DNA from 3 places in the Streptosporangium brasiliense genome. Region 2 is predicted to be linked to each of the others. Evidence: riboswitches for the same ligand, from Rfam matches in the RefSeq annotation. Region 2 holds a riboswitch; each other region holds the start of a gene.
The links. A riboswitch is a leader RNA that binds a small molecule or an ion and turns the genes downstream of it on or off. The one in region 2 is predicted to bind S-adenosylmethionine.
Positions count from the first base shown of each region.

Region 1: linked by a shared signal. The riboswitch ahead of J2S55_RS18090 (aminotransferase class V-fold PLP-dependent enzyme) and the one ahead of J2S55_RS03595 (glutathione S-transferase C-terminal domain-containing protein) in region 2 are both predicted to bind S-adenosylmethionine.
Region 3: linked by a shared signal. The riboswitch ahead of thrC (threonine synthase) and the one ahead of J2S55_RS03595 (glutathione S-transferase C-terminal domain-containing protein) in region 2 are both predicted to bind S-adenosylmethionine.

Region 1 is NZ_JAUSRB010000002.1:2,009,765-2,016,666, forward strand. It holds gene folB (dihydroneopterin aldolase) at 1-151, shown strand, start outside; gene folK (2-amino-4-hydroxy-6-hydroxymethyldihydropteridine diphosphokinase) at 148-645, shown strand; gene J2S55_RS18080 (DUF3180 domain-containing protein) at 642-1,094, shown strand; gene J2S55_RS18085 (NADH-quinone oxidoreductase subunit D) at 1,119-2,315, opposite strand; gene J2S55_RS18090 (aminotransferase class V-fold PLP-dependent enzyme) at 2,333-3,631, opposite strand; SAM riboswitch class IV at 3,684-3,799, opposite strand; gene J2S55_RS18095 (TerC family protein) at 3,937-4,797, shown strand; gene J2S55_RS18100 (hypothetical protein) at 4,949-5,275, opposite strand; gene J2S55_RS18105 (RNA polymerase sigma factor) at 5,272-5,829, opposite strand; gene J2S55_RS18110 (cytochrome P450) at 6,199-6,902, shown strand, end outside.
Region 2 is NZ_JAUSRB010000001.1:810,276-817,177, reverse strand. It holds gene J2S55_RS03605 (ABC transporter substrate-binding protein) at 1-643, opposite strand, end outside; gene J2S55_RS03600 (FAD/NAD(P)-binding protein) at 695-2,449, opposite strand; gene J2S55_RS03595 (glutathione S-transferase C-terminal domain-containing protein) at 2,496-3,440, opposite strand; SAM riboswitch class IV at 3,478-3,590, opposite strand; gene J2S55_RS03590 (ribonuclease FAU-1 family protein) at 3,643-4,143, shown strand; gene J2S55_RS03585 (enoyl-CoA hydratase) at 4,189-4,962, opposite strand; gene J2S55_RS03580 (nitric oxide synthase oxygenase) at 5,056-6,177, opposite strand; tRNA gene J2S55_RS03575 (tRNA-Asn) at 6,534-6,606, opposite strand; gene J2S55_RS03570 (YtxH domain-containing protein) at 6,772-6,902, shown strand, end outside.
Region 3 is NZ_JAUSRB010000002.1:2,321,840-2,328,741, reverse strand. It holds gene J2S55_RS19515 (GNAT family N-acetyltransferase) at 1-389, shown strand, start outside; gene groL (chaperonin GroEL) at 712-2,337, opposite strand; gene J2S55_RS19505 (cold-shock protein) at 2,678-2,878, opposite strand; gene J2S55_RS19500 (MoaD/ThiS family protein) at 3,207-3,482, opposite strand; gene thrC (threonine synthase) at 3,506-4,768, opposite strand; SAM riboswitch class I at 4,783-4,923, opposite strand; gene J2S55_RS19490 (S1 family peptidase) at 5,097-6,593, opposite strand; gene J2S55_RS19485 (RNA polymerase sigma factor) at 6,842-6,902, opposite strand, start outside.

The sequences.
Region 1 (6,902 bases), on a different contig from region 2:
CCTGATCGAGACGCTGGCCCAGCGCCTGGCGGAGGTCTGCCTGGCGCGCGAGCAGGTGCTGTCGGCGGAGATCAGTGTGCACAAGCCGGCCGCGCCGATCCCGCTGCCGTTCGACGACGTGGTAGTGACGATCACCCGGAGCCGGGGATGAAGGTCGTGCTGGCGCTCGGCAGCAACCTGGGTGACCGGTTCGAGACGCTGCAGGGCGCGCTCGACGCGCTCTTCGACGCCCCCGAGCTCGACTTCGTCGCGGTCTCGCCCGTATACGAGACCGACCCGTTCGGCGGCCCCGAGCAGGGCCCCTACCTCAACGCGGTGGTGATCGCGCAGACCACCCTGGGACCCCGGACGCTCCTTGAGCGCGCCCAGGGGGTGGAGAACGCCTTCGGCAGGGTCCGCCAGGAGCGGTGGGGGCCGCGCACCCTGGACGTCGACCTGATCGCCGTGGGCGACGTCACCGCCGACGACCCCGAGCTGACGCTGCCGCACCCCAGGGCGCACGAGCGCGCGTTCGTGCTGGTGCCGTGGCTGCGGGCCGATCCGGACGCGGTGCTGGCCGGGCGCAGGGTCGAGGACCTGCTGGCCGGGCTGGACCAGGACTACGTGCGGCTGCGTGCCGATCTGACGCTGCAGAGGCCCATTTGAAGCCGACCCGTCCCGGCGTGCTCGTCGGTCTCGTCGTCGTGTTCGCGATCATCACCTGGGCGCTGCTGAAGCCTCTTTACTCGTCCCTGCCGACCGTGCCGTGGACCGCGATCCCCACGGTGCTCCTGCTGGCGATCGGCGAGATCTACAGCGGGTGGATGACGAAGGCCAGGATCGAGCGCAAGGGCGACACCAAACCCGTCGAGCCGCTGGCGGTGGCCCGGCTGGCGGCCCTCGCCAAGGCCTCCGCGTACGGCGGGGCGATCTTCGGCGGCGTCTTCGCCGGGTTCACGATCTACACCGCCGACCTGCTGGAGCAGGGCGTGCCCCGCCGCGACTTCCTCATCGCCGGCGGCTCGTTCGTGGGCTGCGTGGTGCTGGTCTGCGCCGCCCTCTACCTCGAATACTGCTGCAAGGTGCCCAAGGACTCCTCGGAGGAGGACCGCTAGCCCCGGGGCGGCGCGGCCCGTGCGTCACTTGTCGATGTCGCCCACGACGAAGAACATCGACCCCAGGATGGCCACCATGTCGGAGACCAGGTGGCCGGGGAGCATCTCGCGCAGCACCTGGACGTTGTTGTAGGAGGCCGAGCGGAGCTTCATCCGCCAGGGGGTCTTCTCGCCGCGGGAGACCAGATAGTAGCCGTTGATGCCGAGCGGGTTCTCGGTCCAGGCGTAGGTGTGGCCCTCGGGCACCTTGAGCACCTTGGGCAGGCGCTGGTTGACCGGCCCCTGCGGCAGCTCCCGGAGCCGCTCCAGGCAGGCGTCGGCCAGGTCCAGGGAGACCTTCACCTGCTCCAGCAGCACCTCGAACCGGGCGTGGCAGTCTCCGGCCGTCCGGGTGACGACCCGCACCGGCAGCTCGCCGTAGGCGAGGTAGGGCTCGTCCCTGCGCAGGTCGAGGTCGACCCCGGAGGCGCGGGCGATCGGGCCGCTCACGCCGTACTGCATGATCGTCTCCCGGTCCAGCACGCCCACCCCGACCGTGCGGGCCAGGAAGATCTCGTTCCCGGCGATCAGGTGCTCGATGTCGGGCAGCCGCCGCCGCACGTCCGCGACGGCGCGCCCGGCGCGGTCCGTCCAGCCCTCGGGCACGTCCTCCTTGAGGCCGCCGACCCGGTTGAACATGTAGTGCATCCGGCCGCCGGAGATCTCCTCCATCACGGCCTGGAGGGTCTCGCGCTCCCGGAAGGCGTAGAAGACCGGGGTGATCGCGCCGAGCTCCAGCGGATAGGAGCCGAGGAACATCAGGTGGCTGAGGACCCGGTTGAGCTCGGCCAGGAGCGTGCGCATCCAGACCGCCCGGACCGGCACCTCCATGCCGAGCATCCGCTCCACCGCGAGCACGACGCCCAGCTCGTTGGCGAACGCCGACAGCCAGTCGTGCCGGTTGGCCAGCACGATGATCTGCCGGTAGTCGCGCACCTCGAACAGCTTCTCCGCGCCGCGGTGCATGTAGCCCACGATCGGCTCGGCCGCGCTGATCCGCTCCCCGTCCAGGGTGAGCCGCAGCCGCAGCACCCCGTGGGTGGACGGATGCTGCGGCCCGATGTTGAGGACCATGTCCTCGGTCGCGAGCTCCTTGCCGCGCACTCCGTGCACGGCGTCCGCTCCGGCGCCGATCCCTACGCTGATCTCCCGGGGCGCGCCTCCGGCACGACGCTCAGTCATAGGGCCATGCTGTCACGTCAGCTCCGCGACAGCAGGTCCCGCAGAGCGGCGACCAGACGGTCGACGTGCTCCTCGGTGGTGCCGATCCCGATGGAGGCGCGGACCGCGGAGGCGGTGACGTCGTCGCAGCCGCCGTCCTTGGCGCCGAGGAGGTGACGGACGAAGGGGTGGGCGCAGAACTTGCCGTCGCGCACGCCGATGCCGTACTCGCCGGACAGGGCCTCGGCGACCTCGCGGGCGGTGAAGCCGTCCACCACGAAGGAGACGATGCCGACGCGGGGGTGGTCGGGACCCCACAGGGACAGCTCGTGGACACCCTCGACGGAGGCCAGGCCGGCGCGGAGGCGGCCGATGAGGCGCTCCTCCTCGCGCAGCAGCGGGCTCCAGCCGGTGGCGCTCAGGGCGTCGCAGGCGGCGGCCAGGGCGATGGCGCCCAGGACGTTCGGGGTGCCGGCCTCGTGACGGGCCTCGGGGTCGTCGTGCCACTCGGCCCCGTCGCCGTCGACCGAGCGCACCGCGCCGCCGCCCCGCAGGTACGGCTCCGCCTCCGACAGCCAGTCGGTCCGGCCGACCAGGGCGCCGGTGCCGAAGGGGGCGTAGAGCTTGTGGCCGGAGAAGACCACGTAGTCCAGGTCCAGTGCGGTCAGGTTGAGCCGGCGGTGCGGGACGAGCTGGGCGGCGTCGACGAGGATGCGGGCGCCGTGGCGGTGGGCGATGTGGGCCAGGGCGGCGATCGGCCAGAGCTCGCCGGTGACGTTGGAGGCCGCGGTCACGACCAGCAGCTTGGGGCCGTGGATCCCGGCCAGCGCCTCGTCGGCGGCGCGGACCGCCTCGCCCGGGAAGGCGGGGGGCGCGAGCCGTACGGCGTCGGCCCAGGGCAGCAGCGAGGCGTGGTGCTCGGTGTCGAAGACCACGGCGGTGGTCCCCGCCGGAAGGCTGCGGGCCAGCAGGTTGGTCGCGTCGGTGGTGTTCCGGGTGAAGATCACCGAGTCGTCGGGGCGCGCCCCGACGAAGGCGCGGACCGTGTGCCGGGCCTGCTCGTAGCGGGCCGTGGTGAGCTGGGAGGCGTACCCGGCACCGCGGTGGACGCTGGAATAGGCCGGGAGCGCGGCGGCGACGGCGGCGCTCACCGGCTCCAGACAGGGCGCGCTGGCGGCGTAGTCGAGGTTGGCGTAGGGGACGAGCCTGCCGCCCCTGACCGGGACCTGGAGGTCCGAGCCGAGCACCGCGGGGATCCGCCGGTCCTCGGACGCGCGGGTGGCGGGGACGGTCACGGACGTGGCGGGGGCGGAGGTGAAGATCGTCAGTGCGGACACGCCAGAACTCCTCGGAGGTCATCGGACCCCAAGCCGTGGCGTTGGTGCGTGGAGCCCGCGCTTGCCCGGCACGCTCCGTGCCGGACCAGGTCCTCACCCGGGGCACCCCGCCGCGGACGCGAGGGTTGCCGGCCAGCGAGCCGGGGCTTGTCACTGGCACTCATGACCTACAGGGGAACTATAACCGACTCCTGGCCGGGCTCCGCAAGTCGTTGAAATGCGCAGTTGTGATCCTTGTTCAGGAACTCACGGTGATGCCCAGTCGTCTAGGCAGTGACCCCTGACGCCTGACGGAGGAGTGAACGATGGATTGGGTGACTGATCCCGAGATCTGGATAGGGTTCGTCACCCTTGTCGGCCTGGAGATCGTGCTGGGCATCGACAACATCATCTTCATCTCGATCCTGGCGGGGAAGCTCCCGCCCGGCCAGCGCGACAAGGCGCGGAAGCTGGGTCTCCTCGCCGCCCTGGTCAGCCGGCTGCTGCTGTTGCTGGCGCTGTCGTGGGTGGTGAAGCTGACGGCGCCGATGTTCGAGGTCTTCGGCCATCCGATCTCGGGACGCGACCTGATCCTGATCCTCGGCGGCCTCTTCCTGCTGGGCAAGAGCGTCTTCGAGATGCACGACAGCCTTGAGGGCAAGTCGGGTCACGCCAGCGGCAGGGTCGCCGCCTCCTTCACCGCGGTGATCCTCCAGATCATGGTCCTGGACATCGTGTTCTCCCTCGACTCGGTGATCACCGCGGTCGGCATGGTCGACGAGCTCGGCGTCATGGTCGCGGCCGTCATCGTCTCGGTCGTCGTGATGCTCTTCGCCTCCGGCCCGATCAGCCGTTTCGTGGACAAGCACCCGAGCATCAAGATGCTCGCCCTGTCGTTCCTGGTGCTGATCGGCGTCGTGCTCATCGCCGAGGGCTTCGAGCAGCACATCTCCAAGGGCTACATCTACTTCGCGATGGCGTTCTCGCTCGTCGTGGAGCTGCTGAACATCCGGATGCGCGGCAAGGCGGCCAAGGGCGTGCCCGAGGAGGACGGGCCGGTCGAGCTGCACCACCGCTACGAGGCGGACGAGCGGGCCGGGTCCCCGCAGGACCAGGGCGTGCGTGGACCGTCGGACCGGGTGGCGGAGCCGGATCCCGATCACGGTGGAGGCTCAGCGGTCAGGTGACCTCGCCGTGAAAGCGGCCGGCCTGTCGTGGTGCGCGGCCCGGAGCCGGTCGCCGAGATCGGGGCGCCACCACCCGTCGGCATCGGGGCGCGGGCCCGCGCCTGCCATGGCGTCCCGGAATGTCCGTCGGTTGTTCCTGGCGGGCGTGTCGTCAGCCTGCCGAAGCTCCCGTGCGGTCCGCCGCCGTCCGGCGGAGATCTCCGCCGGTTCCGTCCGTCAGGGTGCACCGGCCGTCCACGCAGGAGCGTTGGAGACGGCCCATCGAGATCGTCTGCACCAGTCCGATGGCCCAGCAGGTCGGGCAGCCGCGCAGAGCAACCAGGCCGAGCGGCGCCAGCAGCAGACTGGCCGGTCCGGCCGTCGGGACCAGCGCGACGGCTCCGATCAGGAGACCGAACCCGAGCCCGCCGCGGAGCAGGTGCCGGGAGACGGACCTGCTGGCGAAGCCCGCGTCGCCGGTCATCTTCGTGCTTCTCATTCGATTCCTCCCCAGTTCTGGGTCTGCAGGTCGCCGCGGACGGCGGCCCGGGCGCGGTGCAGCCGGGATTTCATGGCGGCGCTGCTCAGCCCGAGGGATCTGGCGACGACAGGGCCCGGCAGGCCCTGGACATCACGCATGATCAGCACGAGGCGTTGATCGGCCGGCAGCGCGGCGATCGCGGTGGCGACCTGGTCGACTTCGAGGCCCCGCAGCACCTCGTCCTCCGCGGAGGAGCAGGATCCGTCAAGGGCCGGTTCGGCCCGCCACACCAGCGACTGGGCGCGGCGCAGGCATTCGTTGCGCACGATCTGGAACATCCACGAGGCCAGCGCGCCGGACGCCCGCAAGGTGCCGATCTTGCGGAAGAGGATGATGAGCGCCTCTTGGGCGGCGTCCTCGGCGTCCTGCGGACTCGCGCACAGCGAGAAGGCGAACCGCCGCACGTGCGGGTGGGACCCGCTGACCAGAGCGGCGATCGACGCCTGGTCTCCCTGCTGCGCCGCCGCGATCAGCTGCCGGCTGGGCCACCGGGATCGGGAGGCCCTAGCCACGGGACCGGGCCCGCTTGCGGAGGAACGCGACGCTGCACGCGCAGATGAGCACTGCCGCGACAGCGATAACGATCATGGTGGTCAAGGGAACCTCCTGTCCGTCGACCGGCCGTGGCGCCGGTACGCATATAAGGCCGGTACTCATATAAGAGGGAGTCTCGGCGGAAAAGGATTCAGCCCGCTTGAGGGTCGATCCCGCGGAGATCCCCGAAGGTCCGCCGCGAAACACCTCCAGCCGGCCTGCGTCCGCCGCGAAACACCTCCCGACGGCCTGTGCCCGTTGATCCGTTCGGTCTGTCGGAGCTCGCGTACGGCCGGGCCGGCCGCCTCGTAGCTCACAAGTTTGGCAGCGAACATTACGATGCTTACGTGCGCTTTGATCCTTGGAATCCGGAATTCGTCGCCCACCCCTATGACGTCTACGCCGAGCTGAGGCGGGAACGGCCGGTCAGCTTCTTCGAGCCGACCGGCCAGTGGCTGATCGCCCGGCACGCCGACGTCAACGCGCTGCTGCGCGACCGCCGGCTCGGCCGCTCCTACCTGCACGTCGCCACGCACGCCGAGTTCGGCAGGCCGGACGACCCCGACTTCCAGGACCCGTTCTGGCGGGTGGTCCGGGCCGGGATGCTCGACGTCGAACCGCCGGTCCACACGCGGCTGCGGCGCCTGGTGTCCAAGGCGTTCACCCCGCGCATGGTGGAGGCGCTCCGCCCGAAGGTCGCCCGGATCGCCGGGGAACTGGTGGAGGCGTTCGTCGAGCGCGGCGGGGGCGACCTGATCGCCGAGGTGGCCGAGCCGCTGCCGGTGACCGTGATCGCCGAGATGCTCGGCGTGCCCGAGGCCGACCGGCACCTGCTGCGGCCCTGGTCGGCCGACATCTGCGGGATGTACGAGCTCAACCCGTCGGTCGAGGCCCAGCACACCGCGGTGCGCGCGGCCCAGGAGTTCTCCGACTACCTGATCGAGCTGGCCCGCGCCCGCCGGGCCGACCCCGGCGACGACCTGATCAGCGCGCTGGCCCTGGTGGCCGACGAGGGCGACAGGCTCACCGAGGAGGAGCTGGTCGGCACCTG
Region 2 (6,902 bases):
TGCGCTTGTAGTGGACCTCCTGTCCCGGGGTGAACCGGTCGAGGACGAACGGCCCGGTGCCGACGACGTCGACCCCGCCGGCCTTGAGGTCCTTGGCGTTCCTCAGCGACTTCGGGGAGATCTGGCCGGCGTACGGCGAGGACAGGAAGTCCAGGAACAGTCCGTCCGGCGCCTTCAGTGTGATCTTCAGGGTGTGCGGGCCGGCCACCTCGGCCCTGCCGAAGTTACGGAGCTGGACGGCGGCGACCGCCGGGTTGTAGCCCGGTGCCAGGAACTGGTCGAAGTTGGCCTTCACCGACGCGGCGTCGAACTTCTCCCCGTCGTGGAAGGTGACGTCGTCGCGGAGGTGGAGGGTGTAGGTCAGGCCGTCCTTGGAGACCTCCCAGGACTTGGCCAGCCACGGCAGGAACTCGCCGTCCTTGCCCCGGGCGACCAGCGAGTCGAACTGGTTGTGCACCAGCAGGCGGGCCTTGTTCTGGCCCCACAGCTGGGGGTTGAACGTGATGGGCTGCGTCTCCACCGCCCACACCAGCGACCCGCCGCCCCCGCCGCCGGCCGCGGCTGTCGGGGCCTCCGTCTCGGCCCCGCACGCCGCGAGCGCCAGCACCGCGGTCAGCGTCAGGGCGCCCCATCGGACTTTCACGTTCTTCTCTCCTTACAGCTCAGGCGACAGGCAGCTCGGGCGGCAGACAGCTCAGGCGACGTGTCGGATCTGGGTGGTGACGGCCTCGGACAGCACGATCCGGGCGAGGGCGTCGGCGTGCCGGAAGAGCGGGGCGTTGAGGCCGGGCCGGGCGAACCCGCCGGTGGCCCTGCCGCCCACGACCCAGGGGCCGAAGGCGAACCTGCGGGGGTGGGGGGTGTCGGAGCGGTCGAGCAGGCGGCGGTCGGCGGGCCGTACCTTCAGCAGCCCGGAGTCCTCGTCGATCTCGCCCCGGTCGCGGAGCGCGGAGATCAGCGGGTCGGTGGCCCGGCTCACGCTGGGCGCGGGCAGCCGGGCCTCGATCAGGGTCCGGGCCGCCACCGTGCCGGGGACGGTGGGGCTGTGCGCCTGCCACCGCCGGTCACGGTGCTCCACCTTCAGGTCCGCGCCGAGGAAGGTGACCACGCCGGCCCTGGCCAGCGCCCGCAGCTCCTCCAGCCGGGGGCCGGGCGGACCGCTGGCGACGTAGCTGAAGAAGCCGTGGAACCAGGGGTCGGAGACGCCCAGCTCGGCCAGGACGCCGTAGACGGACAGCAGCCCGAGGATCATGGCGTGGTCGGCGCTGTGCGCGGGGTCGGAGCGCCGCTCCAGGTCCGCTCCCAGGTAGCCGTGCATCCACCTGCGCAGCCCCGCCGGATCGCCGAACCGCATCCGCTCCAGCGGCCGGTCCAGCCGGTCGAAGTCCAGCCGGTCCAGATGCCGGGGTACGGCCCTGCGGATCAGCGCGCGCATCCCGGGACTGCGCCACTCCTCGGCCGCGTACGCCTCCTCGAACTCCGCCCAGCCCGTCCGGGCCCGCTCCGGGTGGGCGGTGAGCAGCTCGTGGTAGTAGGCGTGGCCCAGCTCCTTGGCGGCCAGCGGCCACACGTCCCTGCGGAAGTTCCACGGCCCCTCGCCGAGCGCCTGCGCGGTGAGGAAGCGCGGCACCGGCGGGCGGGCGCCGCGGAAGGGGTATCCGGTCTTCGAGTGGTACGGCACGCCGCGGCGCGAGCCCACCTGGAGCAGCGGCTCCCGCCCGCTGGGCAGGTAGACGAGCTCCCCGTCGTACTCGCGGACGAACCGGCCGCCCCGGCCCGAGGTGAGCAGCACCATCAGGTCGACGAAGGCCAGCCCCATGCCCCGGACGATCACCGGCTCGCCCCCGGGCACCCGGTCCAGGTCGAGGTCGGCGGCGTAGCCGGTGGGCAGGTAGTGCAGCCCGCTGCCCGCGGCCGTCTCCGCCAGTGCCCGCTCCTGCCTGGTCGGGATCACGTCGCCGTGCCCCTGCGCCAGGATCACCGCGTCCACCTCGATCGTCCGGCCGCCCTCCAGCGTCACGACCTGCCCGCCGGGGACGTCGGTGAGGTCCAGCGCGCGGGCCGCGTGGACGTGCACCCGGACGCCGCGTGGAGCGGTGTCGACCGCCTGCTGGAAGACGTGGGACAGGTAGGCGTTCTGGACGGGCCGGGAGGCGAACCTGCCGGGGTCGCCGCCGAGCCACTGGGCCAGCGAGGGGCCGGGGCGGATCGGGCCCCGGCACTGGACCGACGCGTCGGTGAACAGCGTCACGTCGGCGGCGGTGGAGTTCATCCAGAGCAGCTCGGGCTGCTCCCTGCGCCAGACCCGTCCGCCGCCCGGGGGGTAGGGGTCGATCACGTGGACGTCCAGCGACGGCCAGTCGAGCAGGTCGGCCGCGTTGGCGCAGATCCGCTCCACCAGGCAGGTCCCGGTCGGCCCGGCGCCGACGACGGCGACGGAGGCGCTCATGCGATCTCCTCGCCCGGCCGCACGGGGGTCGCGGCGCTCGCGGGGCTCATACGGCGGCTCTGCGGTGCGGCTCGTCCCAGTCGGCGTGGAGCGGCTCGACCGGGATCCGCCAGGGGTCGGTCTCCGTGGCGGCCGGGGAGGTGATCGCGGAGAAGTCGGTGCTGTCACGGAAGGCGGGGTGCCGGTAGAGGTCCCGGGCGTAGGCCCACAGATTCGGGAAGGCGGTCAGCGGGCGCTCGCTGATCCTGGCGGAGGGGTTGTCGGCGAGGTCGAAGCGGAGCAGCGTCGGCCAGAGCCGCACGTCCGCCTCGGTGATCCCGGAGCCGAACAGGAACCTGCGGTCGGCGAGCCGGGCGTCGAGCTCCTCCAGGAAGGAGATCACGGCCTGACGTGCCTGGCCGTACTCCGTCTCGCCGGCGGCCGAGGCGACGCGGCCCGCCGCGGTGTTGGCGTACTCGTAGATCCTGGCGTTGAGCGCGTCGATGTCCGGCCGGAGCTCCTCGGGGTAGAGGTCGATCTCCGGGTCGCCGCCGAACCGGGTGCCCAGGTCGATCGTGATGTCGGGGAAGTCGTTGCTGACGATCCGCCCGCCCGCCCTGTCCCACAGCACCGGCACCGAGACGTGGCCGTCGAAGCCCGGCTCGGTCGCCTCGTACGCCTCGCGGAGCGTGGTGAAGCCGTTCACCGGGTCGGCCCCGCGCCGCTCGCGGAAGGCCCAGCCGCGCCCGTCACGCTCGTCGTCCACGTAGGACAGCGAGATCACGTCCTGCAGTCCCTTGAGCGAGCGCACGATCACCGCGCGCTGCGCGTAGGGACAGACCGCCGCGACGTAGAGGTGGTAGCGGCCCGGCTCGGCGGGGAACTCGCCGGCGCCGTCGGCGGTGATCCGCCCCTGGAAGGGGTAGCGGGGGCCGGGCCGGTCGCCCGGCCGGTAGCGGCCGTAGGCGTCGAGGTCGACGGGGCCGGCGTAGTTGAGTGTGATCTCGGACATGTACTGCTCCCAGGCATGCCTCGGTGACCCGTTGAGGGGTCCGCGCTTGCGGCACGCCGACCGTGCCGCCAGGTCTCCCCCGGGGGCACCCCGCCGCGGTGCGAGGGTTGCCGGTCAGTGAGCCGGGGCTCTGCACTGACACTCTTAACCTAGTTAGAAGGTAGGAAATACATAGATCTCTGTCAACCCTTATGGTCGGGGGATGACACGCGAGATCGTGAATGTGGTCTACCGCAAATACGACGGCTCACTGCACTGGCACCACCCCGCGCTGCTCCTCGGCGAGGACGAGCACGGCGTCTGGACCGGCTGCGTCGCCGGCTCCACCGGCAGCAAGGGCGACGAGCCGCCGGTGACCTGGACCGACGCGTTCGTGATGCTCTTCCCCCGCGACGCCTGGTGGACGGCCACCTTCAACGCCGAGCCGAACAGGGTCGAGATCTACTGCGACATCTCGACCGTCCCCCAGTGGCGCGACGGCGAGGTGACCATGGTCGACCTCGACCTCGACGTCCTGCGCATGCGCGACGGCCGGATCCTCCTGGACGACGAGGACGAGTTCGAGGAGCACCAGGTCCGCTACGCCTATCCCCCCGAGGTCATCGAGAACGCCCGCGCCACGGCCGCCCGGCTGATGGAGGCCGTCACCACCGGCGCCGCCCCCTTCAGGACCGCCCCCCACTGGCTGTCCCACGTGACCTGACCGCCCCGCGCCACCGCCGCGGGCGAGGCCCGGCGGCGGGCGGGCTTACAGGGGCGGAAACCTGGGGGCGCGGCGCTCGACGAAGCTGGCCACGCCCTCGGCGAAGTCGGGGCGGCCGAACGACTCGGCCATCAGGCGCACGGCGGCCGACTCCGACGCCTCCAGGGTCCGGTCCCAGTCGCCCCAGACCTGGCGCTTGATCACGGCCATCGACGCCGGCGAGCTGTGCGTCGCCAGCTCGCGGGCGTAGGCCAGGGTCTCCTCCAGCAGGTTCTCCCCGGGCACCGACCGGCCGGCCAGGCCCAGCCGGTACGCCTCCGCCCCGGTGAACGTGCGGCCCGACAGCAGCAGGTCCATGGCCCGGGCCTGGCCGATGAGCCTGGGCAGGATCCACGACAGGCCGTACTCGGCGATCAGGCCGCGGCGGGCGAAGGCGGTCGTCCACTTGGCCTCGGCGGCGGTGAAGACCAGGTCGCAGACCAGGGCGTGGACCATGCCGAGCCCGGCACAGGCGCCGTTGACGGCCGCGATGACCGGCTTGCCGATGGTGGCCGGGAAGGTGGTGGGCCGCCTGTCCGGCTCCCCTTCGTAGGAGCCGTCCTGGATGGCGTTGAGGGTCTGGAAGTCCGCGCCGGCGCAGAAGCCCCTCCCCGCCCCGGTCACGACGATCACCCGGACCTCCGGGTCCTTCTCGGCCTCGGCGAGCTGGTCGAAGTATCGCCGCCCCATCGTGTCGGTCCAGGCGTTGAGCCGCTCGGGCCGGTTGAACGTCAGGGTCAGCACGCCCTGCTCGACCGACGACAGCACCAGGTCCATCATTCCGCGCCCTCCTCACCCGGCCACCATACCGAATCATGTTCTACAGCTTCTCCGCAACGCCCCCGCCCCGCCGCCGCGCCGTCCCGCCCTCCGTCACCACCCCGGCACGGGCCAGCGGCCGAGCCCCCGCTCCACGGAATCGGGGTGGTGGACGTAGCTCGGCGACAGCTCCGCCTCGTCGTAGTAGCGGTGGAAGACCGGCGTGGCCGAGCCCGAGATGGGCGGGACGATCCAGCTCCAGTCGGCCGGGCAGACCCGGCCGGCCTTCTCCTCGCGCGCCAGGTGGGTCAGGAAGCGCCGCGACTCGGTGTGGTGGTCGGTCACCGTCACCCCGGCCTGGTCGAAGGAGTGCAGGACCGCCACGTTCAGCTCAACCAGGGCGTGGTCGCGCCAGAGCGAGCGGTCGGTGGAGGTGTCCAGGCCCAGGAGCTGGGCCATGATCGGCATCAGGTCGTAGCGGTCGATGTCGGCGAGGTTGCGCGCGCCGATCTCGCTGCCCATGTACCAGCCGTTGAACGGCGCCGCCCGGTAGTGGATCCCGCCGATCTCCAGGCACATGTTGGAGATCGCCGGTACGGCGTGCCAGCGCAGCCCGAGCTTCTCGAACCAGCGGTAGGACGGGTGGGTGAGCTCCACCTCCAGCACGGCGTCGGCGGGCACGCCGAACATCAGCGGCGAGCCGCCGCCCGCCGAGACGACCAGCGGCAGCACGTCGAAATGCGTGCCGGGGCCGCCGGGCCAGCCGAGTTTGCGCACCATCGTGGTGAAGTCCACATACCGGGGGTCGCCGACGACGGACCCGTCGTCCATCGCGTACCCGGCGTAGCGGATGAGCTGCTCGTTCCAGATCCTCGGGCCCGGCCTGCCCGGCCGGTCGGGGGCGAACACCGTGATCGTCGGCCGGACCTTGCGGTTGGGCGCGGCCTCCCTCAGGTGGTTGACGCACTCCACGGCCACCTCCTCGGCCGTGTTCACCCAGCGCCGGTCACGCACCTGCAGCGAGTGCCAGTACAGCCGGCCGATGCACCTGGAGCTGTTGCGCCAGGCCACCCGGGCGCCGAAGGCGAGCTCCTCCGGGGTGTGCGTGTAGCTCCCCGTCCGGTAGATCTCGATCTGGACCTCGCGCATGCGGGCCTCCACCGGCCCCGCCTCGGGGTTCTCGGCGTGGAACAACCTCAGGAAGTCCGCGGCCGCCGCGATATCGATCTCTTGCACGACCGGGACAGGCTCCTTCGCCCTCAAGAACTTGGCCACCGCGCGCCGGACACCGCCCATCAGATCCGGTGCACGACGCCGAGACCTCCGCCAGATCAGCACAGAACAACCACCCATGCGTGCTCACGGGCACGGTCGGCCGTTCCGGGCGGCGCGGTGCCCTGTGTGCAGCGGCCCTGCCCCACTGCGATCGCTGTGTTCCGCGGCAACCGCGCCGTCCTCGCTGACTGGCGAGCATAGCGATACATGACGCGGTATCTGACATCTTCTACGGCCAGGGAGGATTTGTCTCCCGAATCGGGCCACAGCACGCCGAAGGCCCCCGGAGCTGGGCTCCGGGGGCCTTCTGTGTGTTGCTCCCGCGATAGGACTCGAACCTATAACCTGCCGGTTAACAGCCGGCTGCTCTGCCGATTGAGCTACACGGGATCGTGCTTTGCGCCGCTCTGACCGGGAAGTTTTCCCCGCTCCTTGCGGCGCAGGAATAGATTAGCGCACTCTGAGCGTGTGTGTCGCATCGCTACACCGGGGTAGGTCGGAAACGACCCGCGATCCGCGGGTAGGGTCCGGCGGAGCATGGCTGTGGAGGTGGAGATGCGTTACCGGATGATGTTCGGGGTGGGTCTTGCTGTGGGCTACATCCTGGGGAGCCGCGCCGGGCGGGAGCGTTACGAGCAGATCAAGCGGATGGCCCTGCGGGTGTCCGACAGTCCGAGGGTGCAGGA
Region 3 (6,902 bases), on a different contig from region 2:
ACGACGTCGACGCGCTGCTGTCCTTCTGGCTCGGAGCCGCCGAGGGGACCGACCGGCACGACGACCCGGCCAAGGTGGTCGCGCTCATCGAGCGCGACCCCGAGGCCGTTCTCATCGCGGAGGTCGACGGGGAGATGGCCGGCACCCTGATCGCGGGCTGGGACGGCTGGCGCGCCCACCTCTACCGGCTGGCGGTGGCCCCCGGCCGCCGCCGCCAGGGGATCGGGACCGCCCTGATCCGGGCCGCGGAGCAGCGTTTCGCGCAATTCGCCGCTTTCCGCGCCGACGCCATGGTCCTGCACGACAATGTCCTGGCCCATCACGCCTGGGGCGCCGCCGGTTATGCTCCCCAGCCGCAGTGGTCGCGCTGGGTCAAGGCCCTGAGTTAGGACACCCGGCCCGATTGCCCGCGATTCCCGCGCGGACCGCGTTTCCCCGCCGGGACGGCGTCTTGACCGGCTGCCGGCCGCGTAGAAAAGAACGTTGTTCGGCCCTTTGGGCCCGGCTGAACGGCTTCATCCGGCGGACACGAGCCCCTTTGACGGGAGACCCGCCCCTTTGATGGGTGACCCGTCCCTTTGATGAAGGGTGGCGCCCGGACGGACAACGGCGCACCGCCGCGGTGGCGGGTGTTCGACCGGCGGCGCCGGTGAACGCGGAAAGAGGCGACCCCGGACACCGGGGACGCCTCTTTCTGGGAAAGCTCCGGACTTAGAAGTCCATGTCGCCGCCGCCGGGCATGGCGGGAGCGGCACCGGCCTTCTCGGGCTTCTCGGCGATGACGGCCTCGGTGGTCAGGAACAGCGCCGCGATGGACGCCGCGTTCTGCAGGGCCGAACGCGTCACCTTGGCCGGGTCGATGATGCCCGACTCGAACATGTTGACGTACTCGCCGGAGGCGGCGTTCAGGCCCTCACCCGGGGTGAGGTTGCGCACCTTCTCCACCACGACGCCGCCCTCGAGGCCGGCGTTGACGGCGATCTGCTTCAGCGGCTCCTCCAGAGCCTTGCGGACGATCGCGGCACCGGTGGCCTCGTCGCCCAGCAGCTCCAGCTTGTCGAAGGCCTTGGCGCCGGCCTGCAGCAGCGCCACGCCACCGCCGGGGACGATGCCCTCCTCGACGGCCGCCTTGGCGTTGCGCACCGCGTCCTCGATGCGGTGCTTGCGCTCCTTGAGCTCGACCTCGGTCGCCGCGCCGGCCTTGATGACGGCCACGCCGCCGGCCAGCTTGGCGAGGCGCTCCTGGAGCTTCTCGCGGTCGTAGTCGGAGTCGGTGTTGTCGATCTCGGCGCGGATCTGGTTGACCCGGCCGGCGATCTGCTCGGCGTCGCCGGCACCGTCGACGATGGTGGTCTCGTCCTTGGTGACGATGACCTGGCGGGCGCGGCCGAGCTGGTCGAGCGTGGTCGACTCCAGCTTCAGGCCCAGGTCCTCGCTGATGACCTGCGCGCCGGTCAGGATGCCGATGTCGCCCAGCATGGCCTTGCGGCGGTCACCGAAGCCGGGAGCCTTGACCGCGACCGAGCGGAACAGGCCACGGATCTTGTTGACGACCAGGGTGGCCAGGGCCTCGCCCTCGATGTCCTCGGCGATGATCAGCAGCGGCTTGCCGGCCTGCACGACCTTGTCGAGGACCGGGAGCAGGTCCTTGTTGGCGGAGACCTTGGAGTTGACGACGAGGATGTAGGGGTCGTCGAGGACGGCCTCCATACGCTCCGGGTCGGTCACGAAGTAAGGCGAGATGTAGCCCTTGTCGAAGCGCATGCCCTCGGTGAGCTCAAGCTCCAGGCCGAAGGTGTTGCTCTCCTCGACGGTGATGACGCCTTCCTTGCCGACCTTGTCCATCGCCTCGGCGATCATCTCGCCGATCTGCGGGTCGCCCGCGGAGATGGAGGCGGTGGAGGCGATCTGCGCCTTCGTCTCCACGTCCTTGGCCAGCTTGGAGAGCTCCTCGCTGACGCGCTCGACGGCGGCCTCGATGCCCTTCTTCAGCGACATCGGGTTGGCGCCGGCGGCGACGTTGCGCAGACCCTCGCGTACCAGGGCCTGGGCGAGCACGGTGGCGGTGGTGGTGCCGTCACCCGCGACGTCGTCGGTCTTCTTGGCGACTTCCTTGACGAGCTCGGCCCCGATCTTCTCCCACGGGTCCTCGAGCTCGATCTCCTTGGCGATGGAGACACCGTCGTTGGTGATGGTGGGGGCGCCCCACTTCTTCTCCAGGACGACGTTACGGCCCTTGGGGCCGAGGGTCACCTTGACGGCGTCCGCGAGCTGGTTCATACCGCGCTCGAGACCGCGCCGGGCGTCCTCGTCAAACGCGATCATCTTGGCTGCCATACGGCTAGACCTCCCAAACGCAGGGTGGCTTGCACCAGATCGAGCCGACGCCCGCGACGGCATGTGGACCCGCGACTCCGTTCGGCGGGTCCCATCGTCTCGATCCAGGGTTGGCACTCTCCAACAGGGAGTGCCAACGAACTGTTTAGCACTCTACCCTGCCGAGTGCAAGCTGTGGGGCCCTGACCTGCACCCAGCTTAGAACGAGGTCCCGCCTTCACGGCGAAGGCCCGGCCCGCCGGTTGCGCGGCGAGCCGGGCCGACCGCCGGAAGATCCACGCGGACTGCGCTGCCGCGGGATCCGCCGACATTTCCCGACGAATGGACGGAAAGGGGTGCGTCAGACCGCCCGGACGGATTCCGCCTGGGGGCCCTTCTGGCCTTGAGTGATCTCGAACTCGACCCGCTGGCCCTGCTCGAGCGCACGATAGCCATCCATCATGATCGCGGAGTAATGGACGAACACATCCTTACCACCGTCTACCGCGATGAAGCCGTAGCCCTTGTCCGCGTTGAACCATTTGACGGTGCCTTGCGCCACTTCTGACTCCTCTTACTGGACTTGAGGACGCCGCCCATTCCTCTCGCGAAGTCCTCAATCTCCGAGGCGTAGACATCGCCTACGTCGATCGTTCTCGACCATACCTGTGGGACACCATAGGGCAACAGAGTCAATCAGCAAACTACCCCTTTACATACGCATTCAGGGGCGGAGCAGAGTTTTGCCGGTACGATTAATTGGTTAAAAATTGCATCATATCCCCAGGTCAGCAGAGGCGATCTTCCCCGCGAAACACGACACCCGCACGCGGCCGGGCCGCGTGCGGGTGTCAGGGAGAGGCGGGGTGGGCGCGCGGAGGCGCCGGGGGTCAGCCCCCCGCGACCGCCGGAATGATGGAGATCTGGACGCCGGACGGCGTGGCCGTGTCGAGGTTGTCGGCGAAACGGACGTCCTCATCCCCGACATAGACGTTGACAAAACGCCGAATCTTGCCCGTTTCATCGAGAATGCGGGCGCCGATTCCGGGGTGGTCCGCATCGAGCTTCTGCAGAACCTCCCGGAGGGTCTCCCCCTCCGCGGTCACCTCGGCCGAGCCGCCGGTGTAGGTCCGGAGAATCGTCGGAATCCGCACAGAAACGCTCATTATTCAGTCCCTTTCACAAGTTTCTAGGCGATAGCCGTACGGAATGCGTCAAGAGACGGCCGGATGACCGCGGTGGGACGCGCCTGGTCCGCCACCGCGTCGAGGGTCTTGAGGCCGTCGCCGGTGTTGAGGACCACGGTCTCGCCCTCGGGGTCGAGCCGCCCGGAGGCGACCAGCTTGCGCAGCACGCCGACGGTGACGCCGCCCGCGGTCTCGGCGAAGATCCCCTCGGTCCTGGCCAGCAGCCGGATCGCGTCGACGATCTCGGCGTCGGTGACGTCCTCCACCGCGCCGCCGGTGCGCCGGGCGATGTCCAGCACGTAGGGGCCGTCGGCGGGGTTCCCGATCGCCAGCGACTTGGCGATGGTGTCCGGCTTGACCGGGCGGATCACGTCGTGGCCCGCCTTGTAGGCGGCGGAGACCGGGGAGCAGCCCTCGGCCTGGGCGGCGAAGATCTTGTATGGCCGGTCCTCGACGAGACCGAGCGCGATCAGCTCCTTGAACGCCTTGTCGATCTTCGTGAGCTGGGAGCCGGACGCGACCGGGATGACGATCTGGTCGGGGATCCGCCAGCCGAGCTGCTCGGCGATCTCGTAGGCCAGCGTCTTGGAGCCCTCGGCGTAGTAAGGCCGGAGGTTGACGTTGACGAAGCCCCACTTGTCGCCCAGCTCGTCACCGATGAGCTCCGAGCAGAAGCGGTTGACGTCGTCGTAGGTGCCCTCGATGCCGACGAGCCTGCCGCCGTAGACCGACGCCATGACGATCTTGGCCTGCTCCAGGTCCGCGGGGATGAACACGCAGGCGTCCAGCCCGGCCCGGGCGGCGGCCGCGGTCACCGCGCCGGCCAGGTTGCCGGTGGAGGAGCAGGACAGGGTGTGGAAGCCGAAGTTGCGGGCCGCCTCGACCGCGATGGCCACCACGCGGTCCTTGAAGGAGTGGGTGGGGTTGCCGGAGTCGTCCTTCACGTGCAACGAACGGATGCCCAGCTCACGGGCGAGGTTGTCGGCCTTGACGAGCTTGGTCCAGCCGGGCGCCATGTTGGGCTTGGCGGCCACGTCCGCGGGGACGGGCAGCAGCGAGCGGTAGCGCCAGATGTTCGTCGGCCCCTCGGCGATCTGCTCCCGGGTCACGCGCCCGAAGTCGTAGGCGATCTCAAGGGGCCCGAAACACTCGATACAGGCGAAGCTGGGACCGAGGTCGTAGCGGGCGCCGCATTCGCGGCAGGACAGGGCCGCGGCGGGGCCGAAGTCGAGCGAGGTGGTGGTTTCAGTGCTTGCGAGCGCCATGAAGCGAGGCCTTTCCCTCATCTTCGTCTGCGACCACCCTGGCCGCAGACCGGAATTGGCACCTGTCCCGGCCGACCTCGTCAGATCACGAGTCTTGAACCGGGAGGGTTGCCGGGGCTTCGCAGGGCCGGTCCCTCCACCCCTCTGGATGAGCAAATATTCAGTTGGAACCTGGCGAGCAGGTCTTACGCACTCTACCCCGGCTTGCCTCCATCCTGACCAACCGTCTCACTGTTTGAGATGTAATGTGTTACCTGGCGGACAGTTCGCCGAGATCACGACGTCCGGGAGGCCGCCGCGCCGGGCACCCGACCCGGCGGCCGGGCCGTCACGGCGCCCTGAAGCCCAGGGCGTAGGGGCCGGAGCCGCGTGAGGCGTACACGCGATAGCGGTAGTAACCCGGCGTGCCGGTGTAATCGATCTTCTCGTCGGGGCCCGGCCCCTCCGAGAGGGCGACCGTGAGCCAGCCGAGGGCGCCCCATTTCTGGAGATAGAGGTCGAAGTCGACGCCGTCGGCGGCGTCCAGGCAGCCGGAGTGGAGGCCCGTGACGCTCGCCCGGTAGTAGCGGTTGTCGGGCTGGTAGGCGCCCTGACCGGCGCTCAGCCTGCCGGTGACGTTCTTCGGGTAACCCTTGCAGGCCGCGGCGGCCGGCGGACTGCCGCCGTCGGTCACCAGGGTGAGGCCGTAGGTCGTGAGGATCTCGCCGAGCGGCTGGAAGTAGGTGACGCCGCCCGTGGTGCAGTTGCCGGAGCCGCCGGAGGTGACCCCCTGGGCCTGGTCCTGGGAGACGAAGGAGCCCCCGGAGTCGCCTGGCTCGGCGCACACGTTGGTGCGGGTCAGCTCGTAGATGCTCCCCTGGGGGTAGGCGACGCTGGCGTCGCGCTGCAGGACCGTGCCGCAGTGCCAGTCGGTGGTGGAGCCGGCCCGGCAGACCGAGGCGCCCTCGATGGCCACCCTGGAGCCTCTGACGCGCACGGTGCCGCCGCTGCCGTTGTTCACCAGCGGCTTGGGCGTCCAGTTGGCGTTCACGGCAACCCAGGAGAAGTCGCTGCCCGGGAAGGTCGACCCCCGGAAGACGCCCTGGGCCGCCCGGTTGAAACCGGTGGTGGTCTCGTCCACCTTGCCGCAGTGGCCGGCGCTGACGAAGCCCTTCTGGGCTCCGCGGGTCACGGAGAAGCCGATCGAGCAGCGGTGCACGGTGCCGATGTAGTAGGGGTCGCCGCCCACCAGGTCGTAGAAGGGCCGGGGGTCCTCGCCGGAGGGCAGCACGCTCACCACGGCCCCGTCCATGTCGATGCTCTTCATGATGACCTCGGTCTCCGAGGTCTCCTTGGACAGGACGACGACCTTGTTGGTCTTCACGTCGATGTAGCTCACCGTCCCGCCCTTCGGGCGGCCGAGCAGAACCTCGTCGATCTTCTTCTTGGTCGACACGAGCTTCGTCATCGACGTGCCGACGACCTCGGGCCGGGCGCCGCCGGCGATGATCTGGGGGATGTCGGCGGGGTCGGTGGTGGCCACCACGAGGACCTGCGCGGTGGTCCCGACGAACCAGGAGCCGCCGAAGTGCGGGCCCAGCCGGTGGCGGAGGTCCTCCTCGACCGGCGCCAGGCGGGCCTCGTTGGCCAGGCGGGCGTGGACCTGTTCCCGGCTGAGACCGAGATCGCGCTCAAGCGCCTCGATCATGCCCGGCGGCGGGTTCCAGGCGGTCGGGACCACCGGGCTGTCCGCCGTCCGGTGCCTGGCGACGGCTGGGGCGGCCGTCAGGGCAAGTGCGGCGAGCGCCAGGACACACCCCGCCGCAAGGGGACGTCTGTGGGACATGGGTCTCTCCTCGACCTCAGCTTTCCGGGCATGAGGGGGGAGAGCGCCCCAATCGCCGCTTGATCGTGCGACATGGGCAACGCCACCTTAATTCAGGCGTTGCCACTCAAGGCCGTAGAAGCCGAACGCCACGCGGGAGACGATTCCGAACGCCCCGCCGGTGCGCCCCGGACCGCGCGGGCGCACGCGGGCCCGCCCCGGCCCCGGACCGTCCCGCCGTCCCCGGACCCGGCCGCCGCGCCGGGGTCTCAGAACCCGTAGGCGTCGCCCAGCGCGCCCTGGACGTATTTACGCGCCTGGTGGATGCGG